One region of the Neisseria sp. 27098_8_112 genome, then DNA from elsewhere that is predicted to be linked to it. Evidence: predicted binding sites of a transcription regulator. Region 1 holds the regulator's gene; each other region holds the start of a gene.
The links. The regulator FNR, encoded in region 1, switches genes on or off when oxygen is low (the NO sensors DNR and NnrR bind a similar motif). The targets are predictions, from matches to a motif close to TTGATNNNNATCAA.
Positions count from the first base shown of each region.

Region 2: the regulator FNR is predicted to act here: its motif matches at 1,841-1,854, upstream of pflB (formate C-acetyltransferase).
Region 3: the regulator FNR is predicted to act here: its motif matches at 1,879-1,892, upstream of O3682_RS11360 (GbsR/MarR family transcriptional regulator).

Region 1 is NZ_JAPWBB010000002.1:77,861-81,142, reverse strand. It holds gene hemN (oxygen-independent coproporphyrinogen III oxidase) at 35-1,456, opposite strand; gene O3682_RS01955 (fumarate/nitrate reduction transcriptional regulator Fnr) at 1,619-2,353, shown strand; gene O3682_RS01950 (CysB family HTH-type transcriptional regulator) at 2,439-3,282, opposite strand, start outside.
Region 2 is NZ_JAPWBB010000001.1:251,109-254,390, reverse strand. It holds gene pflB (formate C-acetyltransferase) at 1-1,726, opposite strand, end outside; gene O3682_RS01170 (adenylosuccinate synthase) at 2,029-3,282, opposite strand, start outside.
Region 3 is NZ_JAPWBB010000027.1:7,991-11,272, forward strand. It holds gene O3682_RS11345 (NAD-dependent epimerase/dehydratase family protein) at 1-164, opposite strand, end outside; gene O3682_RS11350 (DUF2269 family protein) at 205-687, opposite strand; gene O3682_RS11355 (DoxX-like family protein) at 684-1,073, opposite strand; gene O3682_RS11360 (GbsR/MarR family transcriptional regulator) at 1,336-1,854, opposite strand; gene ygiD (4,5-DOPA-extradiol-dioxygenase) at 2,103-2,879, shown strand; partial or broken gene O3682_RS11370 (hypothetical protein) at 3,025-3,282, opposite strand, start outside.

The sequences.
Region 1 (3,282 bases):
TGACAGGCCAATATATCATCTTTTCCATTCCTGTTTATACGGTTTGTGAGTATTTGGCTTTGGTTTCTTTATGGCGCAAATGGTAGTCGAATACCATGGCGATGTTGCGGATCAGGAAACGGCCCTTCGGTGTAACGGTCAGACCGTGCGGTTTGAGACGAACCAGACCGAGGGTTTCCAGTTGTTTCATGTCTTCCAGCTCGACCGCGAAATAACGGCTAAACGGAATGCCGAACACGCTTTCGTAAATTTGATAATCAAGCGAGAAGCGGCACATCAAATCTTGAATGATGTTACGGCGCAGGATGTCGTCTTGATTAAGCTGGTAGCCGCGCATGATGGGCAGGTGTCCGGCGTCGAGTGCTGCGTAATAGGCATCGATGTCGCGCTCGTTTTGGGAGTAGGTGCTGCCGATTTTGCCGATAGAGGACACGCCGATCGCCACCAAGTCGCAGTCGGCATAGGTCGAGTAGCCTTGGAAGTTGCGTTGCAGGAAGCCTTCTTTGAGGGCGATGGAGAGTTCATCGTCAGGTTTGGCAAAGTGGTCCATACCGATGAAAACGTAGCCGCGCTCGGTCAGGGTTTGAACGCAATATTGCAGCATATCGAGTTTTTCTTCGCTGCCGGGGACGACATTGGTGTCGATACGGCGTTGCGGTTTGAAGATATGCGGCAGGTGGGCGTAGTGGTAAAGGGCAAGGCGGTCGGGATCGAGGGATAAGACCGTATCGATGGTGGTTTTGATGCTTTCGGTGTTTTGGTGCGGCAGGCCGTAAATCAAATCGACGCTGACCGATTTAAACCCGGCTTCACGCGCGGCATCAATCACTTCTTTGGTTTCTTCATAACTTTGAATGCGGTTGACGGCTTCCTGCACTTTAGGGTCAAAGTCTTGAATACCGACACTCATGCGGTTGAAACCGAGTTTGCCCAGTTTGAGGACGGTTTCGCGGCTGACTTTGCGCGGGTCGATTTCGATGGAGTATTCGCCGTTGGGAATCAGCTGGAAGTATTTGCGGATCATGTCGAATACGCGTTCGAGTTGGTCGTCGCTCAGGAATGTGGGCGTGCCGCCGCCGAAGTGGAGTTGTGCAAGCTGGTGTCGTCCGCCCAAATGCGGTGCCAGCAACTCCATTTCTTTTTCCAGATATTGGATATAGGCATCGGCACGGCTTTTGTCTTTGGTAATGATTTTGTTGCAGCCGCAGTAGTAGCAGATGGTATTGCAGAAGGGGATGTGGATGTAGAGCGAAAGGGGTTTGTTGAGCGCGCCCATGTTGCGCAGGTTTAAAGCTTGGATATATTCGGCTTCTTTAAAGCCTTCATGGAAGCGGTCGGCGGTCGGATAGGATGTATAACGTGGACCGCTTGATGGCAAACTGGCAATCAATTCGCGGTCGAATTCCGGTAATTCATTGTTTGTGTTGGTGTTATTTGAGATGGGGATGATTTTCATGGTCGGGGCTTGTAGTATGAAGTAAGGAAATTAGGGAAAATTTTAGTCAAAATTTCGATAGTTTGGTAGAATGCCTCATAATGATATGCCGACTTTGACATGGGTCAATAGTTATTCGGCTTAATCAGGGATTGAGAGAACTAAGCAAATTAAAGGTGCGTTATGGCCACACACAATGCAACACATCAAATGAAAACCTTGTGTTCCACATGTTCTTTACGCGAGCTGTGTTTGCCTGTAGGACTGATGCCTAACGAATTTTCACAATTGGACGCGGTTATTCGTCAAAGCCGCCGTCTGAAAAAAGGTGAATACCTGTTCCGTGCCGGCGAGCCGTTTACCTCTTTGTTTGCCATCCGTGCGGGCTTCTTTAAGACAACAGTCGCCAGCCAAGATGGACGAGATCAGGTAACCGGCTTTTTTATGTCGGGCGAGCTGATCGGTATGGATGGGATTTGTTCCCATATTCACAGCTGTGATGCTGTGGCTTTGGAAGACAGCGAGGTATGCGAGCTTCCGTTTACACATATTGAAGAACTCGGTCAGGATATTCCCAGCCTTCGTTCTCACTTTTTCCGCTTGATGAGTCGTGAAATTGTCCGAGATCAGGGCGTTATGTTGCTTTTGGGCAATATGCGCGCTGAAGAGCGATTGGCAGCATTCTTGCTCAACCTGTCTCAGCGACTCTATTCACGAGGCTTCGCCGCCAATGATTTTATCTTGCGGATGTCGCGTGAGGAAATCGGCAGCTATTTGGGGCTGAAGCTGGAAACAGTCAGCCGCACCTTGTCTAAATTCCATCATGAAGGCTTGATTTCGGTTGAACACAAGCACATCAAAATCTTAGATGCGACAACCTTGAAGAAAATGGTTTCCGGTTGTTCGCACGCTATCTGAATCTTAGGCCGTCTGAAATATTTCAGACGGCCTTTTAACAAGAATTAAAGAATAATTGTTAAGTTACGCAAGTTATAGTCAGATATTAAATTGAAAAATCTTCAACAACCGGCGTGTACAGAATGCGGTCGACTACTTCTCTGGTCAGTTTCGGTGCAAACATCTGGATAAAGTCATACGCGTAACCGCGCAGGTAAGTATCCGAGCGTAAGGCTATCCAAGTGGGCGACGGTTCAAATAAGTGCGCCGCATCAATCAGCTGTAAATCTTGATCAACCGCGGGATCGTACGCCATTTTGGCCATCAAACCAACGCCCAAGCCTAAGCGTACATACGTTTTCAATACATCCGTATCGGCAGCCGATAAGGCAACATCAGGTTGCTCGATATGCGCTTTATTAAATGTACGCGCGATACTGCTGCCGGAATTAAAAGCAAATTCGTAAGTAACCAGCGGAAAAGAAGCCAAATCTTCAAGGCTTAAAGGATTGCGGCAGTCCAAAAGAGGGTGGTCGTGTGGAACAATGACGGCATGATTCCATTCATAGCAGGGCAGCTTGCCCAACTCAGGATGATCGTCAATGCGTTCAGTAATAATTGCCAAATCAGCTTCGCCGCTGCTGACCATTTGCGCAATGGCAGAAGGGCTGCCTTGTTTGATGGTCAAATTGACCTTGGGGTAGTTTTTCACAAATTCCGCAACGATTTTAGGTAATGCATAACGCGCTTGGGTGTGCGTCGTGGCAATGGTCAGCGAGCCGCTGTCGTGATCGGTAAACTCGCTGCCGATATTTTTAATGTTTTGTACATCACGCAAAATCCGTTCTGAAATCTCTAATACGGCTTTGCCCGGTTGCGAAACGGAAACCACACGCTTGCCGCTGCGGATAAAAATTTGGATACCCAATTCTTCTTCAAGCAGGCGGATT
Region 2 (3,282 bases), on a different contig from region 1:
CGTCAACGCGGTCATCGTTGTTACCAAATTGTGGGTATTCGCCTTCGATTTCAAAGTCAACGGCAATGCCGTTTTCGTCACGAATCGGTTTCACTTTGGCGTATTTAATGGCAGACAGGGAGTCGGCAGCCACAGACAAACCGGCGATACCACATGCCATTGTACGGATCACATCACGGTCATGCAATGCCATCAACGCGGCTTCGTAGCTGTATTTGTCGTGCATGTAGTGAATAATGTTCAGCGCGGTAACGTATTGGGTTGCCAACCAATCCATGAATTTGTCCATGCGCTCAAAGACAGTGTCGTAGTCCAAAACTTCGTCCATAATCGGCTCGGTTTTCGGACCAACTTGCTCTTTAGATTTCTCGTCCACGCCGCCGTTGATTGCGTACAGCAGAGTTTTAGCCAAGTTAGCACGTGCGCCGAAGAACTGCATTTGTTTGCCGACCACCATCGGGCTGACGCAGCAGGCAATGGCGTAGTCGTCGCTATTGAAGTCAGGGCGCATCAAATCGTCGTTTTCGTATTGGATGGAGGAAGTATCGATGGATACTTTGGCGCAGAATTCTTTAAAGCCTTGCGGCAGTTGTTCTGACCACAATACAGTGATGTTTGGCTCAGGAGACGGGCCCATGTTGTACAGGGTATGCAGCACGCGGAAGTTGGTGCGGGTTACCAGCGTACGGCCGTCCAAGCCCATACCGCCGATGGATTCGGTTGCCCAAATCGGGTCGCCGGAGAAGAGTTGGTCGTATTCGGGCGTACGCAGGAAACGGACCATACGCAGTTTCATCACCAAGTGGTCAATGAATTCTTGAGCTTGGGTTTCGGTAATCACACCGTTTTTCAGGTCGCGTTCGATGTAAATATCCAAGAATGAAGATACACGGCCGAAGGACATCGCTGCGCCGTTTTGAGATTTAACGGCAGCGAGGTAGGCGAAGTAAGTCCATTGGATCGCTTCTTGTGCATTTTTTGCAGGGCCGGAAATATCGTAGCCGTAAGAAGCCGCCATTTCTTTCATTTGGTTCAATGCTTTATATTGCTCATTGATTTCTTCGCGGCGGCGGATCACTTCTTCCAAGTCCACACCGTTTTCCAAATCGGCTTGCAGTGAGTTGAACTGGTTGAGTTTGTCTTTCATCAAGAAGTCGATACCGTACAATGCCACACGGCGGTAGTCACCGATAATACGGCCACGGCCATAAGCATCCGGCAGACCGGTAATCACGCCTGATTTACGGCAGCGGCGGATGTCGGGCGTATAAACGTCAAATACGCCTTGGTTGTGGGTTTTGCGGTATTTGGTGAAAATTTCGCTGACTTCGGGATTCAATTCAACGTTGTACACTTTGCACGCGTCTTGCACCATTTTCAAACCGCCAAACGGCATGATAGAGCGTTTCAAAGGCTCGTCTGTTTGCAGGCCGACGATGGTTTCCAAATCTTTGTCGATATAGCCTGGAGCATGGCTGGTAATGCCAGAGACGATTTGCGCGTCGATTTTATACGGCTCGTGTGTACGGTTTTCAACCTTGATGCCTTCCATCACTTCCGCCCACAGCTTGGTTGTGGCTTCAGTTGCAGGTGCTAAGAATGAAGCATCGCCCTCATATGGCGTGTAATTTTTTTGAATAAAATCGCGGACATCTACGTTGGTTTCCCAGTTACCACCGACAAAACCTTCCCAAGCGGCAGGACGTTGCTGAACATCATTTGACATATCAAGCTCCTAATTTTATTGAAAATATAGACTGTAAATTTTCTGAAAGGATAACATCAATACCCATTTATTTACAGAGGTTTTTGTGAAATAAAATTACAGATTTAGTTTTTCTTGATTTACGTCAATGAGAATAATTGTTACTTGGTACTACATCTCACTTTCCAAACATTCGTACTTAAAAACAGCGTAAAATACAAAATTCAGCCCTGAAGACAGATGTCGTTCAGGGCTGAATGTTTATTGCATTTCATATAAAAGGCCGTCTGAAAATTCAGACGGCCTTTTATTCACTTAATCAATTAAGCAAACGGATGATGCAAAACGATGGTTTCTTCACGGTCAGGACCGGTTGAAACAATGGCCACAGGCGCACCACACACTTCTTCGATACGTTTCAGATAAGCTTTAGCGTTTTCAGGCAGCTTGTCGTACTCTTTCACGCCGAAAGTCGACTCGCTCCAACCCGGCATGGTTTCGTAAATCGGTTTGCAGGTTTCTACCGCATCAGAGCCGCAAGGCAGAATGTCGGTTTTGCTGCCATCAGGCAATTCATAACCTACACAGATATTGATGTTTTCAATACCATCCATCACATCCAGCTTGGTAATGCACATGCCGGAAATGCCGTTAACTTGAATAGAGCGTTTCAGAGCAGCCGCGTCAAACCAACCGCAACGACGCGCACGACCGGTTACGGAGCCGAATTCATGGCCGCGCTCAGCCAAACCTGCGCCCACTTCATCAAACAATTCAGTCGGGAATGGACCGGAACCCACACGGGTGGTATAGGCTTTAACGATACCCAAAACGTAATCCAGCATTTGCGGACCTACGCCTGCACCTGCAGAAGCGGCACCAGCCAAACAGTTGGAAGAAGTTACAAACGGATAAGTACCGTAGTCGATGTCCAGCAACGTACCTTGTGCGCCTTCAAACAACAGGCTTTCGCCCTTGCGGTTTTTCTCGTTCAAAACACGGGAAACATCGGTAATCATCGGCGTAATGCGCGGTGCAACTTTTTCAATGACCGCCATCACGTCTTCAACTTTTACCGGCTTGGCATTGTGCAGGTGTTGCAACTGAACATTGTAATAAGCCAAAACAGCTTCCAGTTTTTCAACCAGTTTTTCAGGGTGCAACAAGTCCACCACGCGAATCGCGCGACGGGCAACTTTATCTTCATAGGCTGGGCCGATGCCGCGCCCGGTTGTACCAATTTTGCTTTTACCGCGGGAAGCTTCGCGAGCTTGGTCAAGCGCGATGTGGTAAGGCAGAATCAATGGGCAGGTCGGCGCAATTTTCAGACGGCCTTCAACGTTTTTCACACCGGCAGCGTTCAATTCGTCGATTTCACCCAACAATGCTTCAGGAGAAACCACGACGCCTGATCCGATGAAGCAGTCCAAAGTCTCATGCAAAATGCCGCTTGGAATCAGGCGCAAAATGGTTTTTTTGCCACCGACGACCAAAGTATGGCCGGCATTGTGGCCACCTTGGAAACGTACAACACCGCTGGTTTCTTCCGCCAGCCAGTCAACAATCTTACCTTTGCC
Region 3 (3,282 bases), on a different contig from region 1:
AGAACGTCTTGCCCTTCCAATAAACGGCATGCGGCGGTTTCGTCGGGATGAAGAAAATCGAAGGCGCGGCGGTCGGGTGTGCAAACTTGGTAACCTTGTTCTTTGAGGATTTGAACGGTACGGCCGCCAATAAAGCCGCTGCCTCCGAAAATGATGATGTTCATATGTTTTCTTTATATTATTGCTGAGGCCGTCTGAAAACCTTTAAATCGGTTTCATTACCATCAGAAAGTAAATCACGATAGTGGCGCAAAAGGCAGGGTAGCCGAGCAATTCCCAGCGTCTGGCGTAACGCCAGTAGGGCTCCGGAATGGTGTCTGCGTTTTCTTTGTGCGCTTTTTCGGCAATTTTTGCCATACGGATTTGCAGCCAGACAACGGGCAGCCAGCAAATGCCTGAAAAGATGTATAAGGCCAGCGTCATCCATACCCAATTTTGTTCCAGCAAGGTGGCAACAGTGTAGCCGCGTTCATACAGCATCCATAAGCCGGACAAGGGTTGGAAAATGACGGCGGGCGTGGTAAACCACCAATCTGCTTTGATGACCCAATGCGAGACGATCGACTGAGCGGCAACCGAACCGCTGCGGTTTGCCCAAAAGAGGTAAAACGCTGTACCAAAACCGGTGCCGACCATTAAGGTAGCCGAGATGATGTGCAGGGTTTTAACGATTAAATAGGTATTCATTTTTTATCTCCTACGGATTGATACAGGAAAAACAAAGTAGCCATAATCGGCAGATTTTTCACCAAAGGTGCAAATGGATGCGCCCACATTTCGGGTAGCCTGAAGGAAATAATCAGGCTGTATGCCGTGACGGTTATCAATTGCAGCAACCATATTTCGGAACGGGAGCGAAAGCGGCTGAAGCATAAAAAGGCAAAACCAATGTCCAGCAAAGAAGCGGCGATTAATGTAGGCCATTGCAACGGATTGGGAATACCGACCGAATGCAGCAAATCCAATGACATTTCAGGCATGAAAAACAGAGGTTGGGTACCGCTCCAGAACCATAGCAGCCCCATCGAGTAAGGCAGGTAGGCGGGAGTTGTGTGTGTAGTGTTGCCGGACATATTGGTTTCCTAATTTCATTTTGGTTTGTTTATATTTCAGTCTGTTATTTCTAAAATTTCTGTTAAAAGAGAAATTATAGGGTAAAAAATTTTAGATAGGTTTCTAGATTGTTTCTTTAGGAGGGAAATCCATATCCAGTGATTCAAAATCTACCAAAGAACATCAAGCTTCAGATAAATATGCCCATGCAAGGCTGCCATGAGTATGTTTCCGTATCCTAAATAGGATTGGCTATGTTTATTGAGAACAAGTCCATTGCCATCATCGGAAAAATTTTTGTATTCCAGCGCCTATTTTCAAAATTTTTACCATGGTTGAAGTAGAAAGCTTCAGCATTTCATTTGCCCACACGGTTAGCGTACTAATGAAATCATGGGTTTGTTGGATTCGCTGCTTGGCAGTTTCATTTTCCTGACTAAATTCAGGGCTGTCGATCAGGCTTTGCAAAAATTGCCGCGTCGGTTCGATTTCACGCTGCATACGCACTTCTGCAATGGTACGGAACAAAGTCCAGACATCATCCGAAGTTTCAAAATGATCGCGCCTATCGCCCAAGATATGCACGGTATGTACCAATCTCAGGTTTTGCAACTCTTTAATACTGTTGCTGACATTGGAGCGCGCCACGCCGAGCGTTTCGGTAATTTCCTCGGCATTCATCGGCCTGCCCAAGATGTAGAGCAGGGCGTGGATTTGTGCAACGGTACGGTTGACCCCCCATTTGGTACCCATTTCACCCCAATGGAGGATAAATTTTTCAGTGGTCGGATTTAGTTTCATAGTGATGGTATTCTATTTTTATCTTTTATTTCTGTCAATACAGAAATGAAGAAATTTTGGCGTATGAAGTAAAAATGTTCAGACGGCCTTTTAATGCATTTTTCTAAATACATCAATGGTACATCCAACTTTGTCAGCTATTATTTCCTATTAGTAAAAGATATTGTTCGTAAACCGGTATTTTTTGAATAAAAATTTATCCGTACAATCTGCTGGATCAGATAACGAAGAGCAGAACATGAAAAAAAATGCCTGTATTGTTTGTTGGGCATGGTAGCCCGATGAATGCATTAGATACAGAGAACCCGTTCAATCAGAATTTCAGCCTAATTACGCAAAAGTTTGCCAAACCAAAAGCCATTTTGATGATTTCAGCGCATTGGTACAGCAGCCGTTTGCAGGTGACATCAGGTAAACACCCTGAAATGATTTACGATTTCTACGGCTTTCCTGAAGAGCTCAGCCAAATGCAATATCCCGCGCCCGGTTCGCCCGAGTTGGCGGAGCAAGTGAAGTCATTATTACAGCCGGAAAATGTCGAGCTGAACCCAACGCGTGGTTTTGATCATGGGGCATGGGCGGTGTTGAAATTTCTCTATCCCGATGCCGATATTCCCGTGGTACAACTTAGCCTTAACCGTTTGCAATCGGCAGAATGGCATTTCAACTTGGCGAAAAAATTATCTGCCTTGCGAGAACAAGGCGTGCTGATTATCGGCAGCGGCAATATTGTGCATAATCTGAGGGCGTTAAGTTGGGAACATATTGACCAAATCGGTGCAGGGTATGATTGGGCGTTTGCTTTCCGTGAAACGGTCAATCAGGCGATTGCAACACGAGATGATAAAACTTTGGTGCATTATGAGCAGTTAGGTGAAAAAGCCGAGCTTTCTGTGCCAACGCTGGATCATTACTTGCCCTTGCTGTACATCATGGCATTACGCGAACCGGATGATGAAGTTACGTTTTTCAATGATAATTTGATTGCGGGATCGCTCAGTATGACGTCGGTTTTGGTGGGGTAAAAAGGAAAAAAGTTGATTCACTTTGTGAATAATGTGATATTGTTTCAGACGGCATCTTGTGTCCATATAAAAGCTGCGATCTACATTGGCGAGGATAAGATTGAGCTTGTAATCTTTGAATATATCAGACGGTCTTAAAACTCAATTAAATAATGTCTGGATTTAGCACTAAATCATATTCGCCGAATTTTGGAAATAGAATGACCTTATCTTTTGGGGGATATAATTCTGTTTTTTCATATCGCTCATTATTAATAAAATCTTCTTTCAAAATATAGCAGTCATCCGTATTTTCATTGAAGAAATAAGTATACCCTTCTGCTAAGTCATGAGATTCCGAAGTTATATAATCTCTCCATACAGCCATAGAAAAAAAATAATATTGCGAATTAGAATATTTTTG